DNA from 3 places in the Enterococcus sp. AZ126 genome. Region 1 is predicted to be linked to each of the others. Evidence: a T-box and tRNA genes for the amino acid it is inferred to sense, from the RefSeq annotation. Region 1 holds a T-box; the other regions hold tRNA genes.
The links. A T-box is a leader RNA that pairs with one kind of tRNA and senses whether it is charged. The one in region 1 lies ahead of IGI43_RS07535 (valine--tRNA ligase), so its partner is inferred to be a tRNA-Val.

Region 2: it encodes a tRNA-Val, which carries the amino acid that the T-box ahead of IGI43_RS07535 (valine--tRNA ligase) is inferred to sense. The anticodon was not compared.
Region 3: it encodes a tRNA-Val, which carries the amino acid that the T-box ahead of IGI43_RS07535 (valine--tRNA ligase) is inferred to sense. The anticodon was not compared.

Annotation. Positions count from the first base shown of each region.
Region 1 covers NZ_JBIOSB010000001.1:1,552,918-1,556,921, forward strand. The annotation lists gene IGI43_RS07535 (valine--tRNA ligase) at 1-2,092, opposite strand, end outside; T-box leader at 2,175-2,394, opposite strand; gene tpx (thiol peroxidase) at 2,437-2,928, opposite strand; gene IGI43_RS07545 (redox-sensing transcriptional repressor Rex) at 3,078-3,731, opposite strand.
Region 2 covers NZ_JBIOSB010000001.1:2,833,251-2,837,254, forward strand. The annotation lists rRNA gene IGI43_RS13270 (23S ribosomal RNA) at 1-2,292, shown strand, start outside; rRNA gene rrf (5S ribosomal RNA) at 2,388-2,503, shown strand; tRNA gene IGI43_RS13280 (tRNA-Val) at 2,518-2,590, shown strand; tRNA gene IGI43_RS13285 (tRNA-Lys) at 2,597-2,669, shown strand; tRNA gene IGI43_RS13290 (tRNA-Leu) at 2,682-2,763, shown strand; tRNA gene IGI43_RS13295 (tRNA-Thr) at 2,799-2,871, shown strand; tRNA gene IGI43_RS13300 (tRNA-Gly) at 2,880-2,951, shown strand; tRNA gene IGI43_RS13305 (tRNA-Leu) at 2,966-3,051, shown strand; tRNA gene IGI43_RS13310 (tRNA-Arg) at 3,063-3,136, shown strand; tRNA gene IGI43_RS13315 (tRNA-Pro) at 3,146-3,219, shown strand; tRNA gene IGI43_RS13320 (tRNA-Ala) at 3,230-3,302, shown strand; tRNA gene IGI43_RS13325 (tRNA-Met) at 3,321-3,394, shown strand; tRNA gene IGI43_RS13330 (tRNA-Ile) at 3,414-3,487, shown strand; tRNA gene IGI43_RS13335 (tRNA-Ser) at 3,526-3,615, shown strand; tRNA gene IGI43_RS13340 (tRNA-Met) at 3,740-3,813, shown strand; tRNA gene IGI43_RS13345 (tRNA-Asp) at 3,872-3,945, shown strand; tRNA gene IGI43_RS13350 (tRNA-Gly) at 3,958-4,004, shown strand, end outside.
Region 3 covers NZ_JBIOSB010000001.1:486,058-490,061, reverse strand. The annotation lists rRNA gene IGI43_RS02410 (23S ribosomal RNA) at 1-1,186, shown strand, start outside; rRNA gene rrf (5S ribosomal RNA) at 1,282-1,397, shown strand; tRNA gene IGI43_RS02400 (tRNA-Asn) at 1,405-1,478, shown strand; tRNA gene IGI43_RS02395 (tRNA-Ser) at 1,524-1,612, shown strand; tRNA gene IGI43_RS02390 (tRNA-Glu) at 1,628-1,699, shown strand; tRNA gene IGI43_RS02385 (tRNA-Val) at 1,712-1,784, shown strand; tRNA gene IGI43_RS02380 (tRNA-Asp) at 1,794-1,867, shown strand; tRNA gene IGI43_RS02375 (tRNA-Phe) at 1,880-1,952, shown strand; tRNA gene IGI43_RS02370 (tRNA-Tyr) at 1,956-2,036, shown strand; tRNA gene IGI43_RS02365 (tRNA-Trp) at 2,046-2,116, shown strand; tRNA gene IGI43_RS02360 (tRNA-His) at 2,131-2,203, shown strand; tRNA gene IGI43_RS02355 (tRNA-His) at 2,235-2,307, shown strand; tRNA gene IGI43_RS02350 (tRNA-Gln) at 2,330-2,401, shown strand; tRNA gene IGI43_RS02345 (tRNA-Cys) at 2,436-2,506, shown strand; tRNA gene IGI43_RS02340 (tRNA-Leu) at 2,524-2,607, shown strand; gene licT (BglG family transcription antiterminator LicT) at 3,286-4,004, shown strand, end outside.

The DNA of each region.
Region 1 (4,004 bases):
TATTTTCCCAGATTTCTTCTGTCACAAATGGCATGATCGGGTGCAATAGACGTAAAATTTGGTCTAGTGTATGCACCAAAATACTGCGTGTTGTTTGTTTTGCAGATTCATCTTCTCCGTAAAGGATCTCTTTACTCATTTCGATATACCAATCACAAAAATCATCCCAGATAAAGTTATACAACTGGCGGCCTGCTTCACCAAATTCAAAGCGGTCAAATAAGTCAGTAACACGAGCAACTGTTTCATTTAGACGCGTTAAGATCCAGCGATCTGCGACGGTCTTCTCTCCACTAAAGTCAATATCTTCATAAGACATCCCTTCAACATTCATGATCACAAAACGGCTGGCATTCCAGATTTTATTGATAAAGTTCCAAGATGCATCCATTTTTTCATAACTAAAACGCATATCTTGCCCTGGTGATGAACCATTTGACATAAACCAGCGTAATGCATCGGCCCCATATTTATCGATGACTTCCATTGGATCGATTCCGTTTCCTAGCGATTTACTCATTTTACGTCCATCTTCTGCTCTGATCAATCCATGCATCAAAACATTTTTAAACGGCGCTTGTCCGGTAAATTCTAAACTTTGGAACATCATACGGCTAACCCAGAAAAAGATAATATCGTAACCTGTTACTAATGTACTTGTTGGGAAATAACGCTGATAATCAGCTGCTTCTTCATCTGGCCAGCCCATTGTTGAAAATGGCCATAATGCTGAACTGAACCATGTATCCAATACGTCTGAATCTTGTGTCCAATTTTCTGCGTCAGCTGGCGCTTCCATGCCAACATACATTTCGCCTGTTTCTTTATGATACCATGCTGGAATTTGGTGCCCCCACCATAATTGACGTGAGATGACCCAATCGTGGACATTTTCCATCCAGCGTAAGAACGTTTGGTTAAAACGTGGTGGATAAAATTCTACCGCATCGTCTGTTTCTTGATTTTTGATGGCTTTTTCAGCGAGTGGTGCCATTTTTACGAACCACTGTGTAGACAAACGAGGTTCAACGACAACACCTGTACGTTCTGAATGACCAACACTATGATTCATTGTTTCGATTTTAATCAGGTGACCCATTTCTTTTAAATCAGATACGATTAGTTTACGTGCAGCGAAACGATCCATGCCAGCATATTTTCCTGCTAAATCATTCATAGATCCATCTTCATTCATCACGTTTACACGAGGTAAATCGTGACGATTACCAACTTCAAAGTCATTTGGATCATGAGCTGGCGTGATTTTTACTACACCTGTTCCAAATTCCATATCTACATATTCATCGGAAATAATCGGGATTTCTTTGTCTATCAATGGTAATGTAACTGTTTTTCCAATCAATGCTTGGTAACGTTCATCATCTGGATGAACCGCGATTGCTGTATCTCCTAACATTGTTTCAGGACGAGTCGTTGCGATTTCCACAACGCCAGTTCCATCAGTTAGTGGATAACTCATATGGTAAAATGCACCTTCAATATCTTTGTGGATAACTTCGATATCAGATAAGGCCGTTTTTGCTTTTGGATCCCAGTTAATGATGTATTCGCCCCGATAAATCAGGTCTTTTTCGTATAAAGAAACGAAGACTTTGCGAACAGCTTCAGACAACCCTTTGTCTAAAGTAAAACGTTCACGACTATAATCTAAAGATAGCCCCATTTTCGCCCATTGTTCGCGGATATGAGAGGCATATTCTTCTTTCCAATCCCAGACTTGTTCGACAAACTTTTCGCGGCCTAAATCGTACCGGGAAATATCCTGTTCTGCTAATTTTTCTTCTACTTTTGCTTGTGTTGCGATACCTGCGTGATCCATTCCTGGAAGCCATAATGTGTCAAAGCCTTGCATTCTTTTTTGGCGGATGATCATATCTTGTAGCGTCGTATCCCAGGCATGACCTAAATGGAGTTTACCCGTAACGTTTGGTGGCGGGATAACGATTGAGTACGGTTTGGCTTCTTTATTGCCGTTTGGTTTGAATAGATCTTGGTCTAACCATTTTTGATAGCGACCTTGCTCTACTTCTGTGGGTTGATATTTGGTCGGTAGATTTTTTTCTTCTGACATGTAGATTCCTTCTTTCTATACTGGATTGGCATTGGTTCATAATCTGTGATGAACATACAAAAAGCCCTAAAATACTCTCGTATTTTAGGGCGTATATACGTTATACGCGGTACCACCTAAATTGTGTCTGGCTCTCCAAACACCGCTCATTCGTGAGGTAACGATCACTACTCGAATCATTCTACTCCATTCAAATCATTGACTCCCAAGCTACCTTCTTACTGGTTATGTGAAAATCTTCCACCAAGTGATTTTCTCTCTAGAACGATACCAGTAGTACTCCTCTTGATCATGGTCTTTGGTTTATTTTACATTGAAGTTGAATAGAAGTCAATTTCAAAAAATTAGCGAGCTGTTTTTGCCTGTTCTAAAGCCGCAGCATAGTCTGGTTCTTCCGAAATTTCTGTAGAGATTACTTCATACGCAATCTTGCCTTCTTTGTTGATCACAAAAATACTACGAGCTAGACGTCCCATCGCAGGAATGAATAAGCCATACGCTTGTCCAAATGTTCCTTCTGTATCATGTAGAATTTCCATGTCAACACCCTCAGCTGCACACCAATTTTCTTGTTCTTCTTTTGTGTTATTCGAAATCGTAATGAATTTTACGCCTTCAACTTTCCCAGCTTCTTGGTTAAAACGCTTCGTTTGCAATGAACAGATTCGAGTATCAATATCAGGTACAACACTGATTAAGACTGGCGTACCAGTAAAATCTGATAACTTTATTACTTCATCACTTAAGTTTTTTAATGAAAAATCTGGCGCTTTTACGCCTACTTCAGGTTGTACACCGATGATTTCTACTTCTTCGCCTTTTTTTGTTACTTTCATTTCTTATTCCTCCTCTAATTTAAACGTGTAGTAGACTCACGCAGCTAGATAACACACAACGGATTCCCAGCTCGTAAAACACTACAATTTAACCTCTTCTCTCTATTTAGTATAGAGGAAGGAGGAGCAGATGACAAAATTCTTGCTTTCTATATTTTTTTATTCGAAAAAGTTTCATCAAAATAAATCAACGTTTGTAGCTCTGTCGTTAAATCAATGTATTGAACATTCACGTTTTTGGGTACCGTTACCCTATCTGGGGCAAAATTCAGAATCGCTGTAATACCAGCATCAACGATTTTATTGATTGCTTCTTGCGCAAATTGACTAGGTACAGTGGAAATCGCAACCGTTACACCGGTCTTTTCGACTTCTTCTGCCAAGCTTTCCATCGGCTGGATCATGATATCATCAACCGATAAGCCTACAAGTGCTTGTTCCGTATCAAATGCGCAAACAATATTCAAATTCTCATTTCTCCGAAAATTATTTTTAACCAACGCCTTGCCTAAATTACCACAACCGATCAATGCAATCCGCTTTTCTTCTTGCGTGTTTAAAATTTGGCTGAAAACGTCGATCAAATAAGACACATCATATCCATAACCGCTGCGTCCTAGTTCACCTAAATGGGAAAAATCGCGACGAATCGTTGCCGGTGGGACTTGAACAACGTCACTAAATTCTCTGGATTTAATCCGTGTAACACCTGAATCTCCTAGCATTTTTAAATAACGTAAGTACAGTGGCAGTCGCTTAGCTGTAGCTTTAGGCATTGTTTTTTCTTTATGTAATTCTTTCATTTTCCAACCTCCTTGTTACTCATTTCACATATATATAGTTTAGCATGCTCAAGGATCATGAGCAACTTGTTTGTGAAAAATGTAGCAGGCATTAGAAAAAACTCATCAAAATGAGGTTAGGACAGAAGCATTTAACTCCGAAAAACAAGAGCGAATTTATGAAAATTGCTCTTAAAATTTTTGTGAATTTCAACTTATTGTCTAAGGCGTTGCCTTTGCTCCAAACGTTTATTTGGATTTCTTAAGGCTAGGATATGACTCGTAGAGTCATAT
Region 2 (4,004 bases), 1.3 Mb from region 1:
GAGTTACGATTGCATGCGAGGTTAAGGTGAAGAGCCGGAGCCGCAGCGAAAGCGAGTCTGAATAGGGCGAATGAGTATGTAGTCGTAGACCCGAAACCATGTGATCTACCCATGGCCAGGTTGAAGGTGTGGTAAAACGCACTGGAGGACCGAACCCACGTACGTTGAAAAGTGCGGGGATGAGCTGTGGGTAGCGGAGAAATTCCAAACGAACTTGGAGATAGCTGGTTCTCTCCGAAATAGCTTTAGGGCTAGCGTCGAAGTTAAGAATGATGGAGGTAGAGCACTGTTTGGACTAGGGGCCCATCTCGGGTTACCGAATTCAGATAAACTCCGAATGCCATTCATTCATATTCGGCAGTCAGACTGCGAGTGATAAGATCCGTAGTCGAAAGGGAAACAGCCCAGACCACCAGCTAAGGTCCCAAAATATATGTTAAGTGGAAAAGGATGTGGGGTTGCACAGACAACTAGGATGTTGGCTCAGAAGCAGCCACCATTTAAAGAGTGCGTAATAGCTCACTAGTCGAGTGACCCTGCGCCGAAAATGTACCGGGGCTAAACATATTACCGAAGCTGTGGATCACACCTCTGGTGTGATGGTAGGAGAGCGTTCTAAGGGCGTTGAAGGTCGATCGTGAGGACGGCTGGAGCGCTTAGAAGTGAGAATGCCGGTATGAGTAGCGAAAGACGGGTGAGAATCCCGTCCACCGTATGACTAAGGTTTCCTGGGGAAGGCTCGTCCGCCCAGGGTTAGTCGGGACCTAAGCCGAGGCCGATAGGCGTAGGCGATGGACAACAGGTTGATATTCCTGTACCAGTTGTTTTTGTTTGAGCAATGGAGGGACGCAGGAGGCTAAGGAATGCATGCGACTGGAAGTGCATGTCCAAGCAGTAAGTCTTGAGTAGAGTCAAATGCTTTACTCTGTACGGACAAGCTGTGATGGGGAGGGAAATAATAGTACCGAAGTTCCTGATGTCACACTGTCAAGAAAAGCTTCTAGTGAGAAAACAACTGCCCGTACCGTAAACCGACACAGGTAGTCGAGGAGAGTATCCTAAGGTGAGCGAGCGAACTCTCGTTAAGGAACTCGGCAAAATGACCCCGTAACTTCGGGAGAAGGGGTGCTGACTTCGGTCAGCCGCAGTGAATAGGCCCAAGCGACTGTTTATCAAAAACACAGGTCTCTGCAAAATCGAAAGATGAAGTATAGGGGCTGACGCCTGCCCGGTGCTGGAAGGTTAAGAGGATGGGTTAGCTTCGGCGAAGCTCAGAATTGAAGCCCCAGTAAACGGCGGCCGTAACTATAACGGTCCTAAGGTAGCGAAATTCCTTGTCGGGTAAGTTCCGACCCGCACGAAAGGCGTAACGATTTGGGCACTGTCTCAACGAGAGACTCGGTGAAATTTTAGTACCTGTGAAGATGCAGGTTACCCGCGACAGGACGGAAAGACCCCATGGAGCTTTACTGTAGCTTGATATTGAGTGTTTGTACCACATGTACAGGATAGGTAGGAGCCGATGAATCCGGAACGCTAGTTTCGGTGGAGGCGCTGGTGGGATACTACCCTTGTGTTATGAACCCTCTAACCCGCACCACTTATCGTGGTGGGAGACAGTGTCAGGTGGGCAGTTTGACTGGGGCGGTCGCCTCCTAAAGAGTAACGGAGGCGCCCAAAGGTTCCCTCAGAATGGTTGGAAATCATTCGCAGAGTGTAAAGGCAGAAGGGAGCTTGACTGCGAGACTTACAAGTCGAGCAGGGACGAAAGTCGGGCTTAGTGATCCGGTGGTTCCGCATGGAAGGGCCATCGCTCAACGGATAAAAGCTACCCTGGGGATAACAGGCTTATCTCCCCCAAGAGTCCACATCGACGGGGAGGTTTGGCACCTCGATGTCGGCTCGTCGCATCCTGGGGCTGTAGTCGGTCCCAAGGGTTGGGCTGTTCGCCCATTAAAGCGGCACGCGAGCTGGGTTCAGAACGTCGTGAGACAGTTCGGTCCCTATCCGTCGCGGGCGTTGGAAATTTGAGAGGAGCTGTCCTTAGTACGAGAGGACCGGGATGGACTTACCGCTGGTGTACCAGTTGTTCTGCCAAGGGCATTGCTGGGTAGCTATGTAGGGAAGGGATAAACGCTGAAAGCATCTAAGTGTGAAGCCCACCTCAAGATGAGATTTCCCATTTCTTTAAGAAAGTAAGACCCCTGAGAGATGATCAGGTAGATAGGTTGGAAGTGGAAGTGCAGTGATGTACGGAGCGGACCAATACTAATCGGTCGAGGACTTAACCAAAGAAACGAAATAAAAAAGTATATCGGATAGTTTGATTACAACTTCAATCCAGTTTTGAGTGAATAATCACTCAATTGAATAGCAACAACACCCAGTGTGGTGGCGATAGCGAGAAGGATACACCTGTTCCCATGCCGAACACAGAAGTTAAGCTTCTTAGCGCCGATTGTAGTGAAGGGTTTCCCTTTGTGAGAGTAGGACGTCGCCACGCTAAAGTGTTGTCTTGGAGGTTTAGCTCAGCTGGGAGAGCACCTGCCTTACAAGCAGGGGGTCGGCGGTTCGATCCCGTCAACCTCCATTTTTTGAGCCGTTAGCTCAGTTGGTAGAGCATCTGACTTTTAATCAGAGGGTCGCAGGTTCGAGCCCTGCACGGCTCATAGGAATATTTTGCGGGTGTGGCGGAATTGGCAGACGCACTAGATTTAGGATCTAGCGCCTTACGGCGTGGGGGTTCAAGTCCCTTCACCCGCATTTTTAGTCTCGTTTTATAACTAGGCGAACATCACGCCGGCTTAGCTCAGTTGGTAGAGCATCTGATTTGTAATCAGAGGGTCGAGGGTTCAAATCCTTTAGCCGGCATACAGACTGCGGAAATAGCTCAGTGGTAGAGCACCACCTTGCCAAGGTGGGGGTCGCGGGTTCGAACCCCGTTTTCCGCTTAGCTTGTTCTTTCGCCGGGGTGGCGGAACTGGCAGACGCACAGGACTTAAAATCCTGCGGTGAGTGATCACCGTACCGGTTCGATTCCGGTCCTCGGCATTAGAAATGTAGCACCCATAGCTCAACTGGATAGAGTGCTTGACTACGAATCAAGAGGTTAGGGGTTCGACTCCCTTTGGGTGCATTGTAATTACGGGAAGTAGCTCAGCTTGGTAGAGCACTTGGTTTGGGACCAAGGGGTCGCAGGTTCGAATCCTGTCTTCCCGATTTATTTTGTGGGGCCTTAGCTCAGATGGGAGAGCGCCTGCTTTGCACGCAGGAGGTCAGCGGTTCGATCCCGCTAGGCTCCATTAGTACTTTATTATTTTCGCGGTGTAGCTCAGCTGGCTAGAGCGTCCGGTTCATACCCGGGAGGTCGGGGGTTCGATCCCCTTCGCCGCGATTTCTTTTTTAAGAGCCAAGGACCTTTAGCTCAGTTGGTTAGAGCAGACGGCTCATAACCGTCCGGTCGTAGGTTCGAGTCCTACAAGGTCCATTGTAGTGACATTTTAATTAGTTGTACTATTTTATTCCGGAGGATTACCCAAGTCCGGCTGAAGGGAACGGTCTTGAAAACCGTCAGGCGGGTAAAACCGTGCAAGGGTTCGAATCCCTTATCCTCCTTTACTAAAAATTATGATGCTTTAGTATTATGGTGATTAGTACTTGTCGAATGTAGTGAGAGAAAATCTTACTAGAAAACACTAAGAATCATCACTCTTTTATAGTCATATAGACTATATATTATCGCGGGGTGGAGCAGTCAGGTAGCTCGTCGGGCTCATAACCCGAAGGTCGTAGGTTCAAATCCTGCCCCCGCAATTGCTTTTAAGTAGTAATTAAAAGCTAAATAAGATAGTGACGCAACACTTTTACTATTGGTTTGGTAGTTCAGCTGGTTAGAATGCCTGCCTGTCACGCAGGAGGTCGCGGGTTCGAGTCCCGTCCAGACCGTTTTGAAGTTTTGCGGGTGTAGTTTAGTGGTAAAACCACAGCCTTCCAAGCTGTTGTCG
Region 3 (4,004 bases), 1.1 Mb from region 1:
CGTAACTTCGGGAGAAGGGGTGCTGACTTCGGTCAGCCGCAGTGAATAGGCCCAAGCGACTGTTTATCAAAAACACAGGTCTCTGCAAAATCGAAAGATGAAGTATAGGGGCTGACGCCTGCCCGGTGCTGGAAGGTTAAGAGGATGGGTTAGCTTCGGCGAAGCTCAGAATTGAAGCCCCAGTAAACGGCGGCCGTAACTATAACGGTCCTAAGGTAGCGAAATTCCTTGTCGGGTAAGTTCCGACCCGCACGAAAGGCGTAACGATTTGGGCACTGTCTCAACGAGAGACTCGGTGAAATTTTAGTACCTGTGAAGATGCAGGTTACCCGCGACAGGACGGAAAGACCCCATGGAGCTTTACTGTAGCTTGATATTGAGTGTTTGTACCACATGTACAGGATAGGTAGGAGCCGATGAATCCGGAACGCTAGTTTCGGTGGAGGCGCTGGTGGGATACTACCCTTGTGTTATGAACCCTCTAACCCGCACCACTTATCGTGGTGGGAGACAGTGTCAGGTGGGCAGTTTGACTGGGGCGGTCGCCTCCTAAAGAGTAACGGAGGCGCCCAAAGGTTCCCTCAGAATGGTTGGAAATCATTCGCAGAGTGTAAAGGCAGAAGGGAGCTTGACTGCGAGACTTACAAGTCGAGCAGGGACGAAAGTCGGGCTTAGTGATCCGGTGGTTCCGCATGGAAGGGCCATCGCTCAACGGATAAAAGCTACCCTGGGGATAACAGGCTTATCTCCCCCAAGAGTCCACATCGACGGGGAGGTTTGGCACCTCGATGTCGGCTCGTCGCATCCTGGGGCTGTAGTCGGTCCCAAGGGTTGGGCTGTTCGCCCATTAAAGCGGCACGCGAGCTGGGTTCAGAACGTCGTGAGACAGTTCGGTCCCTATCCGTCGCGGGCGTTGGAAATTTGAGAGGAGCTGTCCTTAGTACGAGAGGACCGGGATGGACTTACCGCTGGTGTACCAGTTGTTCTGCCAAGGGCATTGCTGGGTAGCTATGTAGGGAAGGGATAAACGCTGAAAGCATCTAAGTGTGAAGCCCACCTCAAGATGAGATTTCCCATTTCTTTAAGAAAGTAAGACCCCTGAGAGATGATCAGGTAGATAGGTTGGAAGTGGAAGTGCAGTGATGTACGGAGCGGACCAATACTAATCGGTCGAGGACTTAACCAAAGAAACGAAATAAAAAAGTATATCGGATAGTTTGATTACAACTTCAATCCAGTTTTGAGTGAATAATCACTCAATTGAATAGCAACAACACCCAGTGTGGTGGCGATAGCGAGAAGGATACACCTGTTCCCATGCCGAACACAGAAGTTAAGCTTCTTAGCGCCGATTGTAGTGAAGGGTTTCCCTTTGTGAGAGTAGGACGTCGCCACGCTGATTATTCCGGCATAGCTCAGTTGGTAGTAGCGCATGACTGTTAATCATGATGTCGTAGGTTCGAGTCCTACTGCCGGAGTTTCTTAATATAAGATTCATGAGTATGCTTGCTTCTTTTAACTTTGGAGAGTTGTCCGAGTGGCCGAAGGAGCATGATTGGAAATCATGTAGACGGTTAACGCTGTCTCAAGGGTTCGAATCCCTTACTCTCCGTATTAAGTTTTTATTGGCCCGTTGGTCAAGCGGTTAAGACACCGCCCTTTCACGGCGGTATCACGGGTTCGATTCCCGTACGGGTCATTTATATTTTTTGGAGGTTTAGCTCAGCTGGGAGAGCACCTGCCTTACAAGCAGGGGGTCGGCGGTTCGATCCCGTCAACCTCCATTAAATTACGGTTTGGTAGTTCAGCTGGTTAGAATGCCTGCCTGTCACGCAGGAGGTCGCGGGTTCGAGTCCCGTCCAGACCGTTTATAGTTTTTGGCGCAGTAGCTCAGTTGGTAGAGCAACGGATTGAAGCTCCGTGTGTCGGCAGTTCGATTCTGTCTTGCGCCATTTGGAGGAATAGCGAAGTGGCTAAACGCGACGGACTGTAAATCCGTTCCTTAGGGTTCAGTGGTTCGAATCCACTTTCCTCCATTATTTAGTAGGGATATAGTTAAACGGTATAACTACGGTCTCCAAAACCGTCATTGTGGGTTCGATTCCTACTATCCCTGTTAGCAAGTTTATGGCGATTGTGGTGAAGTGGTTAACACAGCGGATTGTGGTTCCGCCACGCGTGGGTTCGATCCCCATCAGTCGCCCTTAGCTTTAATTTTTATCATATGTTTTATGGCGATTGTGGTGAAGTGGTTAACACAGCGGATTGTGGTTCCGCCACGCGTGGGTTCGATTCCCATCAGTCGCCCTTAGCTTTTAATTTTAATTATTGGGGTATAGCCAAGCGGTAAGGCAACAGGTTTTGATCCTGTCATGCGTTGGTTCGAATCCAGCTACCCCAGTTTTCTCTTTTTGAGAATGTTTAAATTGTAATATGGCGGTATAGCCAAGTGGTAAGGCAGAGGTCTGCAAAACCTTCATCACCGGTTCAAATCCGGTTACCGCCTTGCAAAAATTATTTTATGCCGGCGTGGCGGAATTGGCAGACGCGCTGGACTCAAAATCCTGTGATCTCACGATCGTGCCGGTTCGACCCCGGCCGCCGGTATATGCCAAGCATTAACATATTCTTATGTTAATGCTCTTTTTTTGTTTAAACATTTTGAAGTAATTTTGTATTTTTGTATCTGATTCGTTGATATTTAACTGAGATTGAAGTTAAATTACTTGGTATTGAGAGTAATATGGCTTCATTTTTTCTATCGATTCACTCTTTTTTTAGTAAAACACTTCTTTTCGGAGAGTTGGGGGAGCAACCTTATCGTTAGATGTTTTAGGTGTTGCTGGGTTTCAAATCTATCAAGATTATTTAGTAATTGATAAAATGAATACTCTTAAAAATATGAAAAATGGCTATTTAAAAAATATTCAGACAATGCAGCCGTAAAAGAGCATCATGGAAAGATAACAAATTACTTAGAAATAAAATTTAACTATTAATATTAGAAACACTAAAAAATAAGTATATGTATTGATAGAAGTTAGTAATACTGAAAAATTAAATCGCTCTTATTAATTACCGACTTACGTTAAGTAATAATAATATTTTATAAGTAGAAATTTTTTTATAAAGCGAATGAATGTATTTTTCCTTGGTTGACAACGCTTTATTTTCATGTTTTAATAACAAGAGAAATCAAGATTGTTACTGATTTTTCAGGCTATACTTTATTTCTTTTATTAACATTTAATTAGCTAGCTGATCTAATCTCATTGAGGAGATATTATGGAAGTAAAAAAAGTAATCAATAATAATATTGTGAAGTCACTTGATGCTGACGGTCACGAAGTACTTGTGATGGGTAAAGGTATTGGCTTTAAAAAAAATATCGGCGATGTTATTGAGGATTCTCTTATTGAAAAAATATATACAAGCAATGCCGATTTAAATACAAATAAGCTTACACAGCTGTTAGCAAATGTTCGTTTAGAGCATTTACAGGTTGCTAATGAAATTATTGGATTTGCCAAAGTTTCTTTAGGAAAAAAGCTGAATGAAAATATCTATCTTACGCTAACTGATCATATCGATTATGCAATCGAACGACAAAATAGCGGTCTACCTGTTAGAAACGCACTGCTTTGGGAAATCAAGCGTTTTTATAATCATGAATATTTGATTGGAAAAGAAGCATTGACTATTATTTCCAATCGTCTGGATATAGTGCTACCAGAAGATGAAGCTGGTTTTATTGCATTACATATCGTTAATGCAGAACTAGATTTATCTCAGGTCAGCCAAGTTTCAGAAATGACAAAAGTCATTCAAAAAATCATTAATATTGTTAAATATCATTATAAAACTGATTTGGATGAATACACGCTAAATTATGAACGGTTTATTACGCATTTGAAATTTTTTGTTCAACGTTTATTTAGTGGAATAGAATTAGATAAAGACAAAGATGAAGGTTTCTTATTTATGTTAAAAGAAAAATATCAAGA